DNA from 4 places in the Dietzia sp. Die43 genome. Region 2 is predicted to be linked to each of the others. Evidence: riboswitches for the same ligand, from Rfam matches in the RefSeq annotation. Region 2 holds a riboswitch; each other region holds the start of a gene.
What was found. Region 2 has a riboswitch for cobalamin ahead of NR111_RS17495 (magnesium chelatase subunit D family protein). Riboswitches for the same ligand answer to the same signal wherever they lie in the genome.

Region 1 (5,382 bases), on a different contig from region 2:
ATGAGTGCGGTGGCCACCCCGATCGGCAACTCCTGGGGCGCGATCACGGTGCGGGAGACCGCGTCGATCCACACGACGAACACGGCGCCCATCAGCGCCGCCGTCGGGACGAGGACCCGGTGCCGGCCGCCGACCAGGGCTCGCGCGGCGTGTGGCAGCACCAGACCCACGAAGCCGATCGCCCCGCAGGTGCTCACGATGACGGCCGTGACGAGCGCCGTCACCACCATGAGCACCAGCCGGGTGCGGGCCACGTTGACGCCGAGGGCGGCCGCGGCGTCCTGGCCGAAGGTGAACGCGTCGAGGCTGGAGGTGTGCAGCAGGCACGCCACCAGCCCGAGCAGGACCACGACGCCGCACACCGCCACGTCCGACCAGCGGACGGAGGCCAGCGAGCCGAGCAGCCAGAACAGCACGCCGCGGGTCTGCTCGGCGTCGGCGGCGATGTAGACGACGAACGAGGTCACCGCGGAGAACAGCTGGGTCGCCGCGACCCCCGCCAGCACCACCCGGTCGGGCGTCCCGCCGGACGCGAAGGCCAGGACCAGGACGAAGCCGAACGCGGTGAGCGCCCCGACGAACGCCCCCGTGGTGAGCCCGACCGCGCCCGCGCCGACCCCGAGCACCACCACGAGGACCGCCCCGGTGGATGCGCCCGAGGAGATGCCGAGGATGTACGGGTCGGCCAGGGGGTTGCGCAGCAGCGACTGCAGGATGACGCCGCACAGTGCGAGCCCCGCCCCGGCCAGGGCCGCCATGAGAGTGCGCGGAAGCCGCAGGTTCCAGATGATCCCCTCCTCGATCCGCGTGAGCCCGGAGTCGGCTCCCGTGAGTCGGGCCAGCGCGGACTGGATAACGTCGGCGGCGGTGAGTCCGGACGGGCCGATGGTGATGACGAGCGCCGTCGACACCGCCAGCAGCCCCAGGCCACCGAGCCACAGGGTGACCAGTGCGGACGGTCGCCGCAGAGCCGGCCGCCGGCGCGGTGGCGCCGGGACCACCGGGGCGGTGGTCCTCTCGGGTGCGAGGGTCATCGGGTCAGTTGGCCGGGTCCGGCGCGCCGGCCCCCGGCGTGATGAGGCCCAGCTCGGTGAGCCCCGCCGCGACGGTCTCCACCCCGTAGATCGTGCGCAGCGACGGGTTCATCTCGGCGCCGGTGATGTCGATGAACCGCTTCTCCCGGACCGCCGCCATCTCCCGGGTGACGGGGTTGGACTCGAGGTAGGCGATCTTGGCCTCCGCGGTCTCGGCGGTCTGGCTCTTGCGGGTCAGGTCGCCCACGACGATGACGTCCGGGTCGCGCTCGGCCACGACCTCCCAGCTGATCTGCGGCCACTCCTGGGTGGTGTCGTCGAAGGCGTTCTCCAGGCCCAGGGTGATCGAGATGAGGCCGGGGGCACCGCAGCAGCCGGCCAGGTACGGGGACTCGGAGTTGGCGAACCAGTACATCGCGGAGACACCGCGGGCATCGACGCTCTCGGCGGCCTCATCGAGCCTGCGCTGGAGGTCCGCCACCAGCTCGTCACCGGCCTGCTCCACGTCGAAGATCCGGGCGAGCTCGGTGATCTCGCGGTAGAGCAGGTCCGGGGTGAGCGGGGTCTCGCGGACGCCGTCCCCGGAGTCGGCGACCTTGCCCACGCAGTCGGTGGGGGAGAGGTACGTACCCACGCCGAGTTCGTGGAACTGCTCGCGGGCGGCGACCCCGCCCTCCCCGAGGGTGCTGCCGAAGGAGGCGGTGACGAAGTCCGGTTCCACGTCGAGGACGGCCTCCATCGACGGCGCGTTGTCGGCCAGGCGGGGGACCGACCTGTTCACCTCGGCGAACTCGGGCAGGACCGGGTCTGTCCAGGTGGCGGTGCCGACCATCCGGTCGCCGAGGCCGAGGGCGTACAGGATCTCGGTGGAGCCCTGGTTGAGCGAGACGACCCGTTCGGGCGGGGCGTCGAGCTGGACCTGCTCCCCGCAGTTCTCGATCGGATCGGTGCCCGGGCCGGCGATCGCAGCCGGGTCGTGGGCGGTGCAGGAGGTCAGGGTGAGAAGGGTGACGCCGGCGAGGGCGACCAGGGTGGAAGAACGCATGGGTGTGCTCCGAGGTCGCGGGCCTGGAACGCGAAGCCCGGTGATGACCTGGCGGTTGTCACCGCGAGGGCCAGCCGGTATTCGGACTCGGGATCACCTGGACGGAAGCGCCTTCCCAGACCTCGCGGCCCAGTGGCATAGTGCCCCGCCATCACCCTCACCGCTGCGCGTCAGTTCCGGATTCGCACCGGATTCCCGCGACCGATCGGTCTCGCTGGCGATCACAAGGTAACACGCGCTCCGGGGTCAGTACGCCAGCCCCATCCGCATCGCGCCCACCGCCTCGGACAGTGCCGAGCGCGCGAGCGGGGTGGCCCCGACGGCGTTGACGAACGGGTGGACCAGCGAATCGTGGCGGCGCAGCGAGACCGGGACACCGGCGTCGGCCATCTTCCGGGCGTACGCCTCGCCCTCGTCGCGCAGCGGGTCGAACCCGCCCGTGGCCACGTGGGCGGGCGGCAGTCCCGAGAAGTCCTCCGCCAGCAGGGGGGAGGCGCGGGGGTCGAGCCGGTCCTCGTCGGACCGGATGTAGGTCTCCTCGTACCAGTCCATGTTGGCCCGGGTGAGGAAGAAGCCGTCGCCGAACAGCTCGTACGAGCGGGTCCGCGCGGACATGTTGGTGGCGGGGACGAACAGCAGTTGGAAGTCCGGCATCTTCTCCCCGGCGTCGCGCGTCTGCTGGCACACCACCGCCGCCAGGTTGCCGCCGGCGCTGTCACCGCCCACCGCGATGCGCGTCGGGTCCACGCCGAATTCGTCGGCGTGGTCGCGGACGTACCGGAACGCGGCGAGGGCGTCCTCGGCGGCGGTGGGGAACCGGAACTCCGGTGCCAGCCGGTAGTCGACGCTGATCACCTTGAGTCGGCCCGCCCGTGCGATGTAGCGGCAGGTCGCGTCGTGCGAGTCGACGCTGCCGAGCACCCAGCCGCCGCCGTGGAAGTACACCAGCACCGGCAGCGGCTCGTCCCCCTCGACCGGCGAGTAGAGGCGAGCGGGCAGGTCGGCCCGGTCCGGACCGGTGCCGCCGAGCGGGAGGACGATGTCGGAGACGACGGCGAGGTCGATCTTCTTGCCCGAGACCGTGAACGCCGACCGCTCGACAGCCGAACGTGCCCTGTCGACGGTGAGGTCCTCGTATTCACCCTCGGACGTCATCGAGATGACCCGGAGCCCGGCCTGGAAGTGCGGGTCGAGAACCTGGCCGTCCAGCCGCCTCGGGGTCCCACCCACTACTCGGAGCAGCCGGCCGGGCAGGAACCCCGCAGCGGTCATGACCGATTTGGTGACGCGATCCGCGATCGACGGGGAGAAGGCACGGTGGCCGGACATGGGAGAGCGCATGCCCACATTGTGACGCGGATCCCTGGGATGATCAGGGTAATCGGACGAAGGAGCTGGTCATGCGTTCAGAAGACGAGAGCGTGGTGCGGGTCGAGAGCCTGGTCAAGACCTTCGGCCGGGCCCGGGCCCTGGACGAGCTCGACCTGGACGTGCGCCGGGGGGAGGTCCACGGGTTCCTCGGCCCCAACGGGTCGGGAAAATCCACCACGATCCGGATCCTGCTCGGGCTCATGCGCGCCGACTCCGGCCGGGTGACGGTGTTCGGCGGCGACCCGTGGCGAGACGCGGTCCAGCTGCACGCCCGGCTGGCCTACGTCCCCGGTGAGGTGACCCTGTGGCCGCGGCTGACGGGCGGCCAGTGCATCGACCTGCTGGGCCGGGCGCTCGGAGGACTCGACCCCGACAGGCGCGACGGACTGATCGACCGCTTCCGCCTGGACCCCACCAAGCGCACGCGCGACTACTCCAAGGGCAATCGACAGAAAGTGTCACTGATCGCCGCGCTGGCGTCCGACGCGGAGCTGCTCGTCCTGGACGAGCCCACCTCCGGCCTCGACCCGCTCATGGAGCAGACGTTCCAGGAGTGCGTCCGCGAGGCCGTCGACGGTGGCGCCACCGTGCTGCTGTCCAGCCACATCATGGGCGAGGTCGAGGCGCTCGCCGACCGTGTGAGCATCATCCGCGAGGGCCGCACCGTCACCTCGGGGACGCTGGCCGATCTGCGGCGCCACACCACGACCGAGGTCCACGCCGTCACCGACGCCGATCCGGGTTCACTCGGGCGCGTGACGGGGGTCGACGGCCTGCGGATCGAGGAGGCCGCCGACGGTCGGTTCGAGGTCCGCTGCCACGTGCCGGCCCCGCAGCTGGGGGAGGTCACCGGCCTCCTTCACGCGGCCGGCATCCACACGCTCACCGCGACCCCGCCCAGCCTGGACGACCTGTTCCTCAACGCCTACTCCGGTGCCGGTGCGGCCACCGGGGGCGAGGAGCGGACAGGGGACCGGCGATGACCTCGCCGTTCGCCGACACCGGCCTGCTGGCACGCATCGCCCTGCGCGCCGGGTGGCGGGCCGCGGCCGCCTGGGTCCTCGGCCTGGCCGCGCTGTACCTCGTCACCGGGCTGTCGATCGCAGCCCTGTACGACACCCCGCAGGAACTCGCCACGTACGGCGCCTCGGTCGGCGAGTCGATGATCATGCTCACCGGCCGGGTGGCCGGGCTCGACACCCTCGGCGGCGTGATGATGAACGAGTACTCGTTCATGGTCGCCTTCGGCATCCCCGTCATGGCGATTGCCCTGACCGCGCGCGCCACCCGCAAGGAGGAGGAGTCCGGACGGTCCGAACTGCTCCTGGCGGGCCGGGTCGGCCGGCTCGCCCCGACGGCGGCCGCCCTCGTCGTCGTCGTCGGGGTCTTCACCGTCCTCGGCCTTGCGCTGTGGGCGGCGACCCTCACCGTCGACCTCGACCGCGCGGGCGCGGCGCTGTACGTGGCCTCGATCGTCGCCGCCGGCTGGGTGTACGCGGCCGGCACCGCCGTCCTCGCGCAGGTGTTCGCCCACAGCCGGACCGTGTGGGCGGCGGCGATGTCCGTGGCCGGACTGACCCTGATCACCCGCGGGATCGGCGACGTCAACCGCAACTGGTTGAGCTGGACCTCGCCGCTGGGCTGGCACGGCCTGACCCGGCCGTTCGGCGAGTCCTCCGTGGTGCCCCTGTTCGTCGCCGTCGTCGCCGCGGCCGGGCTCGCCGCGGCCGCGCTGTGGCTCGCCGCGCGCCGCGACGTGGGCCAGGGGATGGTCCCGGCCCGGACCGGCCCCGCCACCGCGTCCCGGTGGCGGGCGTCCCGGACCGGGACCGCCGTACACCAGCACCTGGGCGCGCTGACGGGCTGGACGATCGGCGTGGTGGCACTGATGGCCATGTACGGCGCGCTGATGAACGTGGTGGTCGAGACGAT
Region 2 (5,382 bases):
TCCCGACTGTCCTGATCGGCCTGGGCGCCTTCATCCTGATCAGCGGCGGAGCATTCGGACTCTGACAAAACCGACGCAAACCCCACCGCGCACCCGTGAGCCGCCGACTCGCTCTAATTCTTCCGGCCAGAACGCCCGATTGGTACGTCGCCGCCTAGAAGTAGCCACAGAAGACCGCCACAGAGCGATCAAGTCCACAGCGACGATGGCGGGCTCGTACTCGTCCTGCTGGGGTGTACCCCAACGGCGCACAGGTCAGGCGCTACCCTCACCCCCTAATTCGTAATACGATTGTCGGCATGGCAAGGAAGATTCAGGGCCACCAAGTATCCGACGAACAGATCGATCAATGGGTCGACGAAGCCGAGGCTGGCTACGACCCCCAGTGGCTAAGCAAGCGCATGGGGCGGCCGGCGAGGGCTGATCAGGCCGCTAGAGTCGTACCGGTACGACTGACCGATGCCGAACTCCGCGCCGTCATGGCACGCGCCGAGCGCGAACATCTCAACCGATCCGAAGCGATCCGTCAGGCTCTGGCCCAATGGGCCGCCGCCTAGTGATCATCCGCAGATCCGCATACAAACACGGCATCGTCGACGACGACATTCGGACAGCGTTCGACACTCCCTTGTTGTCTGGACCGCTCGGCTTCGATTCCCAAGCCCGTGTCCTGGAGCTTGTCACCCTGCATTACGACGACGGCACCACTGAGGTCATCCACGCCATGAAGGCCAGACGCACTTACCTGGACCTGCTCGACTGAATCGTCCCGGCACGGCGCGCTACGCTTGGCTCCGCGGCCAGCCCGAGGGCATTATACGTGGTCCGCTACCTTGCCCGATCAGTTCAGGCCCTGGCGCTTCGACTCCCGCTCCGGGCTTGACGCGTACAGCCACGACTCCGCCTCGCCCGGCCGGACCAGCGCCCGCCCCACTAGGATGACCGCTGCCTGGCGCAGGCCGGCGGACTCGACCGCGTCCGCGATGTCGGCGAGCGTGCCGCGCAGCTCCACGCGGTGCGGGCGGCTCGCGCTGGCCACCACCGCCACCGGGCAGTCGGCACCGTGCGTGGGCACCAGACGCTCGGCCAGCTCACGGATCCGAGTGATCGCCAGGTGCAACACAAGCGTCGCGCCGGTGGCGGCGAAATTCTCCAACGACTCAGTCGACGGCATCGCCGTCGACCGCGCCTGAACGCGGGTGAGCACCACCGACTGCACAACCTCGGGAACCGTGAGCTCCACACCCAGCTCGGCGGCGGCCGCGGCATAGGCCGGAACACCAGGAACCACGTCCCACGGCACGCTGGCCGCGTCGAGGCGGCGAGTCTGCTCGGCGAGAGCCGAGTACAGCGACGGGTCACCCGAACACAGCCGGACCACCTCGAGCCCATCGGCGTGAGCGGCGACGATCTCGCCGATGATCCCGTCCAGGTCCAGATGCTGGGTGTCCACCAGCCGGGCCGCGGGTCGGCAGTGGTCGAGCACACCGTCGTCGAGATACGTCCCCGCGTACAGGCAGACGTCGGCGGCGGCAAGCGCCGCAGCCGCGCGCAGCGTCAGCAGGTCGGCGGCGCCGGGGCCGGCTCCCACGAAGTGAACGGTCACGAGCTCTCCCCTGTTTCCGAAGTATCAGCCGCAGCGACGAAGGGCTTCACGGCCGCCCACTGCACCACCGCACGGGCGGGGGCCCAGCCGGTGAACCGGCCGATCGAGTCCGCGTGCTCGACCTGGATCCTGGTCAGCTCCCCGCCGAATACGGCGCGGGTGTCGATGAGCGCGCGTTCGGTCTCCAGCGTCACCGCGTGCGCGACCAGCCGGCCGCCCGGGCGAAGTGCGTCCCAGCACTGTCGCAGCAGGCCAGGGGCAGTACCGCCCCCACCGATGAACACCGCGTCCGGCCGCGGCAGACCGTCCAGAGCCTGGGGCGCCCGTCCGTGGACGACCTCCAACGAGGGCACCCCGAGGGCGGCCGCGTTGCGCCTGATCCGGGCCGCCCGCTCGGAGTTCGCCTCCACCGCGGTCGCCCGACACGACGGGTGCGCGCGCATCCACTCGATGCCCACCGACCCGGCGCCAGCACCCACGTCCCACAAGTGCTCACCGGGGGCCGGCGCGAGCCGGGAGAGGGCAGAGGCTCGCAGGTCGCGGCGGGTGAGCTGGCCGTCGTTCTGGAAGTCGTCGTCGGGCAATCCCGGCGCCAGCCCGAGCGGCCGGGCGGACGCGTCGGCCACGCACTCGATGGCCAACACGTGTAGGGCGGGGGCCTCGTGATCGACAGCCCAGTCGCGCGCCGGGCAGCTGAAGCGCGCTTCCGACGGGCCCCCGAGATCGGACAGAACGGTCATCGCGCTCCCCCCGAAGCCGGCGCCGTCAAGTAGCGCTGCGACCTCTCCCGGCGTGTGCCGGTCCGCCGAGAGCACCAGCAGACGTCGCCCCGGTGCCAGTTCACGACCGAGCGCGCGGTGGTCGCGCAGCACCGCCACGGACTCGGCCGGCCACCGCATCCGGGCGCGGGCCAGAGCGACCGAGGACACCGCCGGGAGCACCTCGACCGCGTCCGCGCCGAGCAGGTCGATCAGGGTGGTGCCGATCCCGGCGACCAGCGGATCGCCCGAGGCCAGGGCTACGGTCGATCGCCCGCGGAACTGCGCGAGCAGCTCCGGCAACCCATCCCGCAGCGGCCGCGGCCACGGCACTCGTTCGGCCGTCACATCGCCCGGAACCATCGCCAGATGACGCTCCCCGCCGAGCACCACATCGGCGCCCAGGACGGCGCGACGGCGGGCCTCGTCGAGCCCCGCCCACCCGTCGCCGCCGATGCCGACGACCACCACCCGTGCATTCATGACGCGGAACCCTACCGCGACACCTGAGGCGCCCCGGGACAGGCCGTTGGGCTAGCCTGAAGCACCACACAACCGAACAGACCCCACAGCACGAGGTGCCCCACGACCCGCCCCAGGCGGAGCGGAGGGGAGAATCAGGGAAGCCGGTGAGAATCCGGCACAGGGCCCGCTACGGTAACCCGGCCTCTCAGGCGATCGCGCCCCGCGCGCACGTCCGAGATGGGCCGGGAAGTCCGGAGACCGGCCTCGCGCTGACCAGCCTGGCAGACGAGAGCGGGAGCCCCCATGCCACTGCACTACCCCTTCAGCGCTGTCGTCGGTTCCGACGACATGGCGCTGGCCCTGACCCTGACCGCGGTGTCCCCGGCGGTCGGCGGCGTGTTGATCCGCGGCGAGAAGGGCACGGCCAAGTCCACGATGGTCCGCGCCCTCGCCGGGATCCTGCCGGAGGTCGAGGTCGTCACCGGCGACCGCTTCTCCTCCGCACCCGACGACCGCGGCTCCGAGACCCCGGACGGGCGTATCCCGCACGACGCGCCCACCGAGCGGCGGCCGGTCCGCCTGGTCGAGCTGCCCATCGGGGTCTCCGAGGACCGCATCACCGGATCACTACACCTGGAGAGTGCGCTCACCGACGGGGTGACCGTGTTCCAACCGGGCCTACTCGCCCGCGCACACCGCGGACTGCTCTACGTGGACGAGGTCAACCTGCTCCACGACCACGTGGTGGACCTGCTGCTCGACGCCGCCGCGATGGGCAGGGTAACCGTGGAGCGCGACGGCATCTCGGTGGAGCACGCCGCGCGCTTCGTGCTGATCGGCACCATGAACCCCGAGGAGGGCGAGCTCCGGCCCCAGTTGCTGGACCGCTTCGGCCTCACCGTGGAGGTGGCCGCGCCCCGGGACCCGGAGCTGCGCGCCGAGGTGGTGCGCCGCCGGATCGCGTTCGAGGCCGACCCGGCGGGATTCGTCGCCGACCACGCCGCCGACGAGGCCGCCGTGCGCGAACGGATCGCCGCCGCGCGGCGCGTGCTCGACCGGGTGAGACTGACCCCCTGGGCGCTGACCACCATCGCCCGGGTGTGCGCGGGCTTCGACGTGGACGGCATGCGCGCCGACATCGTCACCGCCCGCACCGCCGCCGCCCACGCCGCATGGCAGGGCCGGACCCGGATCACCCGCGAGGACATCCGCGTCGCCGCGCGCATGGCACTGCCCCACCGCCGCCGTCGTGCCCCGTTCGATGCGCCGGGCCTCGACGAGGACCTGTTGGAACGGCTCCTGGGCGACGACGACGAGCCCGATCCCGACCCCCGGGACGAGACCGCGCCGGCCGACGACGCCGAACAGTCGGAGTCCGCAGACGAGTCCGCGTCGGCAGACACCCCGGACGCCGAGTCGACCCCGGCGCGGGCCTCGGCCGAGCACGCCGGGCACGAGCACTCGCCCGAGCAGACCGAGCAGAACGAGGACAGCCCCGGCGCTGGCGACGACTCCGGCACCGAGGGCCCGGACCAGGCGGACGGCCAATCGGACGACGACGCCGACGGCCGAGCCGACGAGCAGCCCGGCGGACACGCCGCGGAGGACACCCCCGGCGACGCCTCGCGGTCCGACGCTCCCGGGCCCACCCCGCCCGAGCCAGGCACGGTCACCGCGGCCGCAGCGCCGTACCGCACCCGCCTGCTCGCCGTCGCCGGCACCGGCCAGGGCGCTGCCGGCCGCCGATCGAGGGCCCTCACCACCAGCGGCCGCCGCATCGGCGCGGGCGCGTTCACCGGGTCCGACCTGCACCTGCCCGCCACGATCCGGTCCGCCGCGCCGCAGCAATCCGCCCGGGGTCGCGGAGCCGGTCCAGACGGCGGCCGACTCCGGCTGGCTGCCGAGGACCTGCGCTCGCCCGTCCGCGAGGGCCGCGAGTCCAACCTGGTTCTGTTCTGCGTGGACGCCTCCGGCTCCATGGCCGCTCGCACCCGGATGGAGCAGGTCAAGACCGCGATCCTCTCCCTGCTTCTGGACGCCTACCGCCGCCGCGACAAGGTGGGACTGGTGACCTTCCGCGGGTCCGCGGCCCACGTGGCCCTGCCGCCCACGTCGTCGGTCGACATCGCGGCCACCCGCCTCGCGGAACTCCCGGCGGGCGGCCGGACCCCACTGGCGGAGGGACTGCTCACCGCCGCCGAAGTCCTGCGCATCGAAGGCGTCCGCGATCCGCGGCGGCGGGCCCTCCTCGTCGTCGTCACCGACGGCCGCGCCACCCACGGCCCGGACGCCCTCGCCAGGTCCCGCACCGCGGCGACCGGGCTGGCCTCCCTCGGCGTGGCGTCGGTGGTCGTGGACTGCGAGACCGGCCGCTTCCGGATGGGCCTGGCCTCCGAGCTCGCCGGGCACCTGGGCGCTGAGCACGTGCCGTTGGGCGAGGTCACCGCCGAGGGACTCACCGACGCGGTCGGCGTTCACACAGCCCGCGCGCGCACCGCCCGCCCGCACGCCGCCGGCCCCCGGAACGAGGTGGCCTGATGCCCAAGGGACAGC
Region 3 (5,382 bases), on a different contig from region 2:
GTCGTAGAGCACCGCGTCGCCCTCGCGGAACACGCGGTGCCGGGCGGGCAGCACCCGCACGTCGTACGCGCCGACCCTGAGCCGGTCCCCGGCGGAGACGGGGACGAAGCGCACCGGGTCGTCGGGGCCCACCCAGGGCCGACACGCGTCGAGCGCGTCCGCGGGGCCGACCACCTCCAGCTCACCGGCGTCGGGGACCCACGAGCGGAACAGCAGGACCTGGGGTCCGAGATGGTCGGCGTGGGCGTGCGTGACGAGCAGATGCCGCACCCCCGCCAGAGACCGTCCGAGCCGCACGGCCGAGCCAGGTGCCTCCGGTCCGCAGTCGACCAGCAGCTCGTCGTCGACAAGCGCGGAGGTCTGGCCTCGCACCACGCCGAGCCGGCGTGCCTCGTCGCACGACGGACACCGGCAGAACGGGTTGGGCCAGCCGTCCGCGGCGCCGGTCCCCAGCAGGACGACCTCCATCAGACGCCCGCCTCCGGCGCCGCGCCGGGCGCCCACCCCGGCCCCGGCGCCGACCCGGGCGCGCGGTCCGGCCCCGCCTCACGCAGCGGCAACACGGCGCGGCCGTCGCGGCGGTCGAGGACCTCCACCCGCGCGTCGTAGACCTGCGCCACCCGCTCGACGGTGAGGACCTCCTCGGGCCGGCCGTCGGCCACCACACGGCCCCGGTCGAGCAACACCAGCCGCTGCCCGTAGTGGGCGGCCGAGGTGAGGTCGTGCATCGCCGCCACGACGGTCAGGCCGGTCTCGCGGCGCATGGAGTCCACCAGGTCGAGCACCTGCTGCTGGTGGCCGATGTCCAGTGCGCTCGTGGGCTCGTCGAGCAGCAGGACCCGCGGTTCCTGCGCCAGCGAGCGGCCCAACACCACCCGCTGCAGTTCGCCGCCGGACAGCGTCGTGGCGTTGCGCGAGGCCAGGTCGTGCAGGTCCAGGCGGTCGATGACGCGGTCGACGACCTCGTGGTCGTCGGCGGTCTCGGTGCCGAACCGGCCGATGTGCGGGGTGCGGCCGAGTCCGATGAGCTCGCGCGCGGTGACCCCCTCGGGGACGACCGGGCGCTGCGGCATCATCGCTACGGTCCGTGCCACCGTGCGGCGACCCGCGCGGCGCGGGGTCAGTCCGTCGACCTCGATGTGACCGGCGGCGGGGATGAGCCCGGCGAGCGCGAACAGCAGGGTCGTCTTGCCGGAGCCGTTGGGGCCCACCAGGGATACCCACGATCCGGCGTCCACGGCGAGGTCGATGCCGTGGAGGATGGCCGTGCGGTCCCGGGTGACGTGCAGGTCGCGGCAGGCCAGTGCGACTGGCGCGGCCGCCGCGGCCGCCGCGGCTGACGCGGGTGGCGTGGGTGGCGTGGTGGTCATATGTGCCCCCGGCTGCGGCGCAGGACGATGAGGAAGAACGGGGCGCCGATCGCGGCGGTGACCACGCCGATGGGCAGCTCGGCCGGGCTCATCGCGGTGCGGGCGACGACGTCGGCGAGGATGAGGAAGGCCGCGCCGACCAGCAGCGACACCGGCAGCAGCAGCCGGTGCCCGGGCCCGATGAGCATCCGCACGGCGTGCGGGATGACGATGCCCACGAACCCGATCAGACCCGACACGGACACCACCGCCGCCGTCCCGAGGGTGGCCACGCTGATGAGGACCAGGCGCACCCGCGCCGGGGCGATACCCAGCGTGGCGGCCTCGGCGTCCCCGACCGCCATCACGTCGAGGGTGCGCCGGAACAGGGCGATCACGGCCACCGCCACGAGCACGTACGGCAGCACGGTCTGCACGTCGGTCCAGCCGCTTGTCGTGAGCCGGCCGAGCATCCACGAGTACACCTGCCGCAGGGTCTCGTCGTGGCGCTGCATGAAGAACGTCTGGATGGCGCTGGCGAACGCCGCCACCGCGACGCCGGCGAGGATGATGACGACCTCGCTGCGTCCGCCGCCGACACTGCGGCCCAGCGTGTAGGTGGCCAGCACCGCGATCATGCCGCCGGCGAACGCGGCGGGCGGCACCATCGCCGAGCCCATCGCGCCGCCCACGACGATCGCCAGGGTGGCACCCAGCCCCGCCCCGCTGGACACCCCCAGCAGGTACGGGTCGGCGAGCGGGTTGCGGAACACGCCCTGGTAGGTGGCCCCGGCGATCGCCAGCATCGCGCCGACGATCGCGCCCAGCACCACGCGCGGGATGCGGATCTCCCACAGGATTACCTGCTGACGCTCGGTGAACCCGGAGTCGATGTCGACCAGCGGCAGCCGGCCCACCAGCTCGAGCACCACGCCGCCCGGGGTGAGGCCGGCCGGGCCGATGAGGGTGCCGAGCAGGACCGCCGCGGCCAGCAACAGCGTCGCCCCGCCCAGCACGAGGGCGTGGCGGGGCGACGGGCGGGTCACGAGGCGGGCTGGTTCGCGGGGCTCCCCGCGGTCTCCGGCGCGGCATCGGGCACCGCGGTGACGATCTCGGCGACCTCGCGCATGAAGTCGACCACCCGCGGGCCCCACCGGCTGGACAGGTCCTCGTCGACCACGTGGACGCGCCCCTCGCGCACGGCGGTGAGTCCGTCCCAGCCCGGCCGCTCGGCCACGACCTCGGGGGTGACGCCGCAGCACTGGCCGTCGGCGAGGAACACCAGGTCCGGGTCGGCCTCGAGGATGAGTTCCTCGGACAGCTGCGGGTAGGGATCGTCGCCGGTGGCGATCGAGGTCAGGCCCAGCAGGGAGTAGATCTCGCCGACGTAGGTGTCGTCGGTGACGGTGTAATAGGTGTCGTCGAGCTCGTGGAAGTACGTCAGCGGCGTCTCGCGCTCCGGCACCGAGGCGACGATCTCGTCGATCTCGCCACGCATCCGCGACACGAGTTCGGCGGCCTCGCCGATGTGCCCGGTGGCCGCCCCGACCTGCTCGAGCTGGGCGTAGGTGTCGTCGAGGGTCTGCGCGGCGGGCAGCTGCAGCACCTCGACGCCGGAGCGTTCGAGGCCCGCCACGATGTCCCCGGTGTCGTCGGTGAGCACGACGAGGTCCGGCGCGTACCCCAGGATCGCCTCGAGGTTGGGCGTGTACCCGGACAGGTCGGTGACCGGGGCGTCGGAGGGGAAGTCGGACCGCTCGTCGACCGCCACGACGCTGTCCCCGGCGCCGACGGCGTAGAGCATCTCGGTGGTGGTGGGGGCCAGCGAGACGATCGCCTGCGGCTCGTCGGCCGCGGCGGAGGTCTGGTCGGCCGGGGCCGGGTCGTCGCCGCCGGTGCCGCTGCACGCGGTGGCGACCAGAGCCAGGGCGGCCAGGGGGGCGAGCAGCAGCGAGCGGGCTCCTGCCCGGCGGGCTCGTGGATGGTGCATGGCATCCTCCGTGATTCGGAGGACGAAAACAGCTCGGGCCGCGGCCGGGGCCGCTGCACGCGACCGTCCTTCGTCCGAGGTCAGTACGTACGGCTGCCGCGGAACCGGCCGACCTGGCTCGCCCGTCCTGAGACGGGATCACAGTTGCGGGACAGCGTCGGATTCGCACCGACTTCCGCCGAGTTGCCGCGGGGTCCGACGCTGGTGGCCGGACCCGTCGAGGGTATCCCACCCGCCGCCGCGTCCGCCCATCTGCGTGCCTCCGCCGCCGCCCCTGTCCGAGCCGTCCCCGCGCCTGGCCGGGGCGGGGCGAGGTCACGCGGAGCTGGTGACGACGGTCGGGGAGGATGGATCGCGATACCTGTCGGCAGTGGGAGAGGACCGTGGAGATGACGACGACGACGAGTTCTGCAGGCGAGGGGCCTTCGGCCGCGGATCTGCGCGAGCAGGGTTTCGCGACCAGGCGCGAGGTGATGAGCGACGACTTCGTCGACCGGGCGATGGACCGGGCTGTCGGGACGGAGTCGGAGGCGATCCAGCACGTGGTCACCGAGAACGTGTGGGGCAACATCTGGAACCGGCCCGGGCTGGGCCGCCGGGACCGCAGCCTGCTCAACATCGGGATGCTCGTGGCACTGCGCGCGGACGCCGAGCTGGCGGGGCACGTGCGCGGCGGGTTGACCAACGGGTTGACCCGCGAGGAGATAACCGAGGCGGTCATCCACGCCTCGGGGTACTGCGGCGCGCCGGCGGCGCTCTCGGCGATGAGGACGGTCCAGACCGTCTTCGACGACCTCGACGGGTAGTCGACCATACGAACCAGGAACGTCGTCGACGGCAGGTAGTCTCGACACGAGAGTGACAGACGCCACCCCTCGATCAAGGAGCCCCTCATGAAGAGCACGATGATGCCGGAGCAGTTGAACATCAGCACGATCCTGCAGTTCGGTGCGACCGTCCACTCCGATGCGGTCGTCACCACCTGGACCGATCAGGGACCACGGAAGATCACCTACGGCGATCTGGGCAAGCACGCCGCGCAGCTGGCCAACGCGCTGCGTTCCCTGGGGGTCGACGGTGACCAGCGGGTCGCCACATTCCAGTGGAACAACTCCGAGCACTTGGAGGCCTACCTCGCGATCCCGTCCATGGGCGCCGTGCTGCATCCGCTGAACATCCGGCTGTTCCCGGACCAGCTCGAGTTCGTGGCCAACCACGCAGAGGACAAGGTCGTGATCGTCGACCCGAGCCTCGTCCCGCTCCTGCAGCCGCTCCTGCCCCGGTTCTCGACGGTCGAGCACGTCATCGTCACCGGTGGGGGCGCCGCGAACCTCGAGGCTCCCGAGGGCATCCAGGTGCACGACTACGACGCGCTCCTCGCCGCCCAGCCCACCGAGTTCGATTGGCCGGAGGTCGACGAGAACTCCGGCGCCGCGATGGCCTACACCTCGGGCACCACCGGCGACCCGAAGGGCGTCGTCTACTCGCACCGGTCGATCTACCTCCACTCGATGCAGGTGTGCATGTCCGACGGCATGGACATCTCGCTCGACGACAACGTGCTGGCGATCGTGCCGATGTTCCACGCCATGTCGTGGGGCCTGCCGTACGCCGCGTTCATGGTGGGCGCCTCGCTGCTCATGCCGGAGCGTTTCCTACAGCCCGAGCCGCTGGCCGCGATGATCGCCTCCGAGCGTCCGACGCTGGCCGCCGCCGTCCCCACGATCTGGCAGGCAGTGGACGCGTACAGCGTGGACCACCCCATCGACATGTCGAGCTTCCGTGCGGTCGTCGTGGGCGGCAGCTCGTGCCCGCCGGAGCTGATCCGCAAGTTCCGGGACAAATACGGGATCAACATCGTCCACGCGTGGGGCATGACCGAGACCTCGCCCATCGGCACCCTGTCCCGCCCGAAGGCATCCCTGCCGGAGGAGAAGCAGTTCGAGCTCCGCATGACGCAGGGCCGACTCATCGCCGGCGTGAAGGCCCGTATCGTCGACGATTCCGGCCAGGCCCTGCCATGGGACGGCGAGTCCGTCGGCG
Region 4 (5,382 bases), on a different contig from region 2:
TGGTGGCGCAGGAGGCGACCACCGACCAGAACCCCACGGTCCGGGAGGTCATCGAACTCGGCCGCATCCCCCATCGCGCGGCCTGGTCGGGTCCAGGTCCCGGGGACGACGGGGTGGTGCGGCGCGCGGCGGCCACGACCGGCCTCGGCGACCGCCTGGACCAGCGGTACGCGACCCTGTCCGGCGGCGAGCGGCAGCGGGTGCAGATCGCGCGGGCCCTGGCCCAGGAACCCGGTGTGCTGGTCCTCGACGAACCGACCAACCACCTCGACATCCGCCACCAACTCGACCTGCTGGCCCTGGTCCGCGCCACCGACACCACGGTGATCGCGGCCCTACACGATCTCACCCTGGCGGCCACGTTCTGCGACCATCTGATCGTATTGTCCGGTGGGCGACTCGTGACCGGCGGCGCGCCCCACGAGGTGCTCACCGCCGACCTGATCCGGGAGGTGTACGGAGTGGAGGCCGAGGTGACCCACGACGGGCGGGGGGCGCATGTCCGCTATCTCGCGCGCTGACCCCCACCCGCACCGCGCGTCGTGCACGCGCCGCCGCGGTGACGGGTACGCGCTTGCCGCCCGCGCGGCGGGCATCGCGGCCGGGTTCGCCCTCGATCGCCTCGTCGGCGACCCGCGACGGTTCCACCCCGTCGCGGGCTTCGGCCGGGTCGCGCTCGCCGTGGAGTCGCGGCTCCTCCGGCCCGGCCGGACGCCCAACGCGCAGCGGGCGGCGGGCCTGCTGTTCACCGGCGTCCTCGTGGGGGGCACCGCCGCTGCAGTGACGGGCGTCGGACGTCTCGCCGGACGGAACCGCGTCGCGGCAGTGGCGTGGGACGCGGCCGTGGTGTGGTCGTGCCTGGGCGGGTCCTCGTTGCTCGCGGTCGCGGGGCGGCAGGGTGACCTGCTCGCCCGGGGCGATCACGCGGGTTCCCGGGACCTGTTGCCGTGGTTGTGCGGACGGGATCCGGCCGCGCTCGGCCCGGAGGATCTCGCGCGGGCTGTCGTCGAATCCGTCGCGGAGAACACCTCCGATGCGGCGGTGGCGACGCTGTTCTGGGCCGCGGTGGCGGGTTCGCCCGGCGCCGCCGTCCACCGCGCGGCCAACACGCTCGACGCGATGGTGGGTCACCGTTCGGAGCGGTACCGCCACTTCGGCACCGCCGCGGCGCGGTTCGACGACGTGCTGGGGTTCCTGCCGGCCCGGGTGGCCGGCGCGCTCGGGGTGGTCTGCGCCCCGACCGTGGGCGGGAGTCCCGCCGGGGCCCTGCGGGCGTGGCTCCGTGACGCACCGGCGCACCCGAGCCCGAACGCCGGGGTCGTCGAAGCCGTGTGCGCGGGCGCCCTGGGGGTCCGGCTTGGCGGGCCCACGCCGTACCCGTACGGCGTGGAGGACCGGGCGGTCCTCGGTGACGGCCGGTCGGTCCGGGACGACGACATCCGCCGCGCGATCCTCCTGCACGACCGCGTCCAGGTGGGCACCGTCGCGCTGGCCGTGCTGGGCGTGGTCGTGCGTCGCGCCGTCCTCGGGCGTAGCCGGGCCACGAAGCGCGGGTGGTCGGCTCCGCCGAGCCGGGGTACCTGCACCGCACGCGGACGCGGTGTGCCTATCCTGAGGGCGTACTGCTGACATCCGGAACGAGCAGGGGAAGACCGGTGGGAATCCGGCGCTGACCCGCAACGGTGTGTGGCCACTTTCGTGACCGCGAGCCCGATTACCTGCCCGGATGTTCGCGACTCCGAGTACATCGCCGAGGTCTGCGATCCGGGGTCCTGTCAGGTGACGTGGTGTCGTCGTCGACTCCTACCCTCCTGCGGGTCTCACGTGTCGTCGACCGCACGACACGATCCGAGGACTGATCATGTTCCGTCGCCACCCCAGAATCACGCTCGCCACCCTCCTCGTCGCGGGGGTCGCCCTCACCGGCTGCTCCCGCGGCGAGGCGCTCGCGGAAGGCGGCCCGGTCGAGTCGTTCGCCGACCCTGTGACCGTCACCAACTGTGAGCGCGAGACCACCTACACCGCTGCGCCCCGGCGCATCATCTCGATGAATGACCACGTCACCGAGACCCTCATCCAGATGGGGGCCGGCGACCGGATCGTCGGCATGGGCTACGGCGAGCAGGACGATGTCCTGCCGGAGGTCGCCGAGCAGTTCGAGGCCATTCCGTCCCTCTCGGAGGAGTACCCCACCTGGGAGCAGATCGTGGACCTCGAGCCGGACCTCGTGGTGGCCGGGATGCGCAGCGCCTTCGACGACAAGGAAGGCCGCAGCCGCGACGCCCTCGAGACCGCGGGGATCCACACCTTCCTGTTCTCCGAGTACTGCGGAGAAGGCTTCGGCGACCTGTCGATGCTCGAGACCGACTTCTCCCAGCTCGGCCGGATCCTCGACGTCGAGCCGGGGGCACGGGACCTGACCGACCGGATCACCGGCGAGATGAGGGAGATCCGAGAGACGCTCGATGCGTCGGGTGTCACCGGCACCCCCACGTTCTTCTACGACGGCGGCGAATCAGAACCGACGACGATCGGCGGCGTGGGCATCGGACAACTGATCGGCGAGTACGCGGGCGCGGACAACATCTTCTCCGAGGGCGACCGCCCCTATCTCACGTCCACATGGGAGATCCTGGGCGAGCGTCAGCCCGAGGCGATCGTGGTACTCGACTACGGCGCCACCAGCGCGGAGGACAAGATCGCCTACCTGCGCGCGCAGCCCATCATGTCCACGACGCCGGCGATCCGTGAGAACCGCATCGTGGTGGTCCCGCTGTCCGACTTCTTCGAGAGCTCGCGGATGACGACCTCCACCGAGACCATCGCCCGTGAGCTGCACCCGCACGCGTTCGGGCAGTGACATGACGACCGTCGCCGAGAACACCGGCGGGCGCGTTGACCGCGCCGGCACGGGCATCGATCCCCGCCCCGGCTCCGGGCGCATCGCCGATGCCCCGCCCACCGGGCGGCGGTCGCTGTGGCTCATCTGTCTCCCGCTCGTGGCGGTGCTCGCGATGACGATCGCGGCCGGGGTCTCCCTGGGCTCGGTGTCCATCCCGATCGGGGACGTGTGGGCGATCGTCGCGCACCGCCTGGCGCCGGGGGTCTTCGACCCGTGGTGGACCGACGCCCGCGAGGCGATCGTCCTCGAGTCGCGACTGCCCCGGGCGCTCATGGCGGCGGCCGTGGGCGCGTCGCTGGCCGTGGCGGGTGGCGTCGCCCAGGCGGTCACCCGAAATCCTCTCGCCGACCCGTATCTGCTCGGCGTCTCCTCGGGCGCGGGCTTCGGCGTCGTGGTGCTCACGGTCCTCGGCGTGGGCGCCGGGATGTGGGGCGTGTTCACCCTGCCGATCGCGGCGTTCCTCGGCGCGCTGCTCCCGCTGGCGGGCGTCGTCCTGGTGGCCCGCCGCGCCCATGACACGACCGCCATCGTGCTGGTCGGGGCGGCCATGACGATGGTGTTCGGTGCGCTCAACACGTTCACGTTGCTGGTCCTCGGCGACGACCATCAACTCGGTACCGTCATGCGTTGGCTCGCGGGCGGGTTCGGTGACGCCGGGTGGACCATGCTGTGGGCGCCCGTTGCTATCCTCGCCGTCGCCGGCACGGTGGTGATCCTGTGCAGCCGCCACCTCGACCTGCTTCTCACCGGTGACGACGGCGCCACCGCGATGGGCGTGAACGTGCCCCGGTTCCGGGTGCTCATGCTGCTGCTCGTCTCCCTGCTCACCGCGGGCGCGGTGGCGGTCTCCGGGACGATCGGCTTCATCGGCCTGCTCATCCCCCACCTCGCGGGGTTCTTCACGGGCCGCACCGCGGCGCGCCTGCTTCCCGCGGCGGCCCTGCTCGGCGCGGTCGCGTTGGTGCTGGCCGACCTCGCCGCCCGCGCGGTGAGCGAGGGCACCGAGCTGCCGGTGGGCGTGGTCACCGGCGTCGTGGGCGGCCCGGTGTTCCTGCTGATGTTGTGGCACCGCTACGGGAAGGCGTCGCGATGAGCACCCTCTCCGCGCACGGCGTCTCCGCCCGGCTCGGCGGTCGGCGGATCCTCCACGGTGTCGACCTCACGGTCGCGCCCGGGCGGGTCACCGCACTCGTCGGCCCGAACGGCAGCGGCAAGACCACGCTGCTGCGCACCTGCTATCGCGCGCTGCCGTCCGCCGCGGGGATGGTGACGCTCGACGACGCCGACATCGCCTCGCTGCGTCGCCGCACGCTGGCCCGCGCGGTGGGGGCCAGTACGCAGGAACCGGTCTCGTTGGGCGGCATCACGGTCCGCGAGTCGGTGCGCCTGGGCCGGACGGTCACACGGGGACTTCTCGAGCCCTTCGGCGCCGACGACGCGGCGGTCGTGGAGGATGTCCTCGCCCGGGTCGGGTTGACCGAGCTGGCCGAGCGAGACGTGGTGGCACTGTCGGGCGGCGAGAAGCAACGCGTGTCGATCGCGCGCACCCTCGCCCAGCGGCCCGAGGTGCTCCTGCTGGACGAGCCGACCAATCACCTCGACCTGCACCAGCAATTGTCGGTTCTACGCCTGCTCCGCGAGTTGGCGGCCGACGGGCTGGCGGTGCTGCTCACGATCCACGATCTGCGGATGGCCACCGAGTACTGCGACGTCATCGCGGTCCTGCACCGCGGTCACCTCGTCGCGACCGGTGCGCCGGAGCAGGTCCTGGACGCCGCGGTGCTGCGGGAGGTGTTCGGGGTGCGTGGCGAGGTGCGGGCGGGGCCGGACGGCCGCCGCACGCTCGACGTGGCGGGGCTCGCCGATGCGTGACGGGACCGTGGGTGACGACGGCGACGACGACGAGCTCCGCGCCCCCGAGACCGTGACAGCCGCGTACTCGGGCGTCTCGGACCTCCTCGGCGACTTCGTCCGCACCATCGAACACGGCCCGGAGGTCCTGCCCGGATCGGTGCTGACGGACCCGCGGTGGCTGGCCCGGCGGGTGGAGGACACCGGCCGGCGCTGGAACCATGGCGATCCGCGGGTGAATGGCACGCTGTGGTGGTACTCGGCCAGTTCGACGCTGGTGGCCGCGCCGCTGGTCATGCTGCTCGCGATCGGCCGCGCGCCCGATCCCCGACCGCAGCGGCTCTCCGTCTCGCTGCAGCCGAACGGCTATCTCCACTCGGCGCTGTCGGAACACCTCCTGCCGTCGACCGCGGCCTACGCCGACGCGCTGCTGGAGGCCCACGGCGAGGTGATCGCCGCCCTCGCGGAGGTCTCGGGCGCAGCACCGCGGGCGCTGTGGGCGATCGCGACCGACTCCATCGCGAACCGCGCGCTCGAGGCGGGTCGCGCGGCGGGCGACCCGAATCGCGGCTCCGAGCTCGCACACGCCGTGTGCCGCCCGCCGCTGCTACCGGCTCGGTACATCGATG

Region 1: linked by a shared signal. The riboswitch ahead of NR111_RS16895 (ABC transporter substrate-binding protein) and the one ahead of NR111_RS17495 (magnesium chelatase subunit D family protein) in region 2 are both predicted to bind cobalamin.
Region 3: linked by a shared signal. The riboswitch ahead of NR111_RS05245 (ABC transporter substrate-binding protein) and the one ahead of NR111_RS17495 (magnesium chelatase subunit D family protein) in region 2 are both predicted to bind cobalamin.
Region 4: linked by a shared signal. The riboswitch ahead of NR111_RS16915 (ABC transporter substrate-binding protein) and the one ahead of NR111_RS17495 (magnesium chelatase subunit D family protein) in region 2 are both predicted to bind cobalamin.

Annotation. Positions count from the first base shown of each region.
Region 1 covers NZ_JALJRF010000023.1:39,204-44,585, reverse strand. The annotation lists gene NR111_RS16900 (iron ABC transporter permease) at 1-1,034, opposite strand, end outside; gene NR111_RS16895 (ABC transporter substrate-binding protein) at 1,039-2,079, opposite strand; cobalamin riboswitch at 2,134-2,313, opposite strand; gene NR111_RS16890 (alpha/beta hydrolase) at 2,326-3,420, opposite strand; gene NR111_RS16885 (ABC transporter ATP-binding protein) at 3,480-4,433, shown strand; gene NR111_RS16880 (ABC transporter permease) at 4,430-5,382, shown strand, end outside.
Region 2 covers NZ_JALJRF010000027.1:3,591-8,972, forward strand. The annotation lists gene NR111_RS17470 (cadmium resistance transporter) at 1-65, shown strand, start outside; gene NR111_RS17475 (ribbon-helix-helix protein, CopG family) at 300-557, shown strand; gene NR111_RS17480 (hypothetical protein) at 557-763, shown strand; gene NR111_RS17485 (cobalt-precorrin-4/precorrin-4 C(11)-methyltransferase) at 842-1,606, opposite strand; gene cbiT (precorrin-6Y C5,15-methyltransferase (decarboxylating) subunit CbiT) at 1,603-2,847, opposite strand; cobalamin riboswitch at 2,924-3,111, shown strand; gene NR111_RS17495 (magnesium chelatase subunit D family protein) at 3,133-5,367, shown strand; gene cobO (cob(I)yrinic acid a,c-diamide adenosyltransferase) at 5,367-5,382, shown strand, end outside.
Region 3 covers NZ_JALJRF010000005.1:14,506-19,887, reverse strand. The annotation lists gene NR111_RS05260 (MBL fold metallo-hydrolase) at 1-468, opposite strand, end outside; gene NR111_RS05255 (ABC transporter ATP-binding protein) at 468-1,370, opposite strand; gene NR111_RS05250 (iron ABC transporter permease) at 1,367-2,395, opposite strand; gene NR111_RS05245 (ABC transporter substrate-binding protein) at 2,392-3,339, opposite strand; cobalamin riboswitch at 3,428-3,572, opposite strand; gene NR111_RS05240 (carboxymuconolactone decarboxylase family protein) at 3,729-4,145, shown strand; gene NR111_RS05235 (long-chain fatty acid--CoA ligase) at 4,233-5,382, shown strand, end outside.
Region 4 covers NZ_JALJRF010000023.1:44,887-50,268, forward strand. The annotation lists gene NR111_RS16905 (ABC transporter ATP-binding protein) at 1-521, shown strand, start outside; gene NR111_RS16910 (cobalamin biosynthesis protein) at 499-1,629, shown strand; cobalamin riboswitch at 1,599-1,741, shown strand; gene NR111_RS16915 (ABC transporter substrate-binding protein) at 1,862-2,860, shown strand; gene NR111_RS16920 (FecCD family ABC transporter permease) at 2,862-3,995, shown strand; gene NR111_RS16925 (ABC transporter ATP-binding protein) at 3,992-4,774, shown strand; gene NR111_RS16930 ((2Fe-2S)-binding protein) at 4,767-5,382, shown strand, end outside.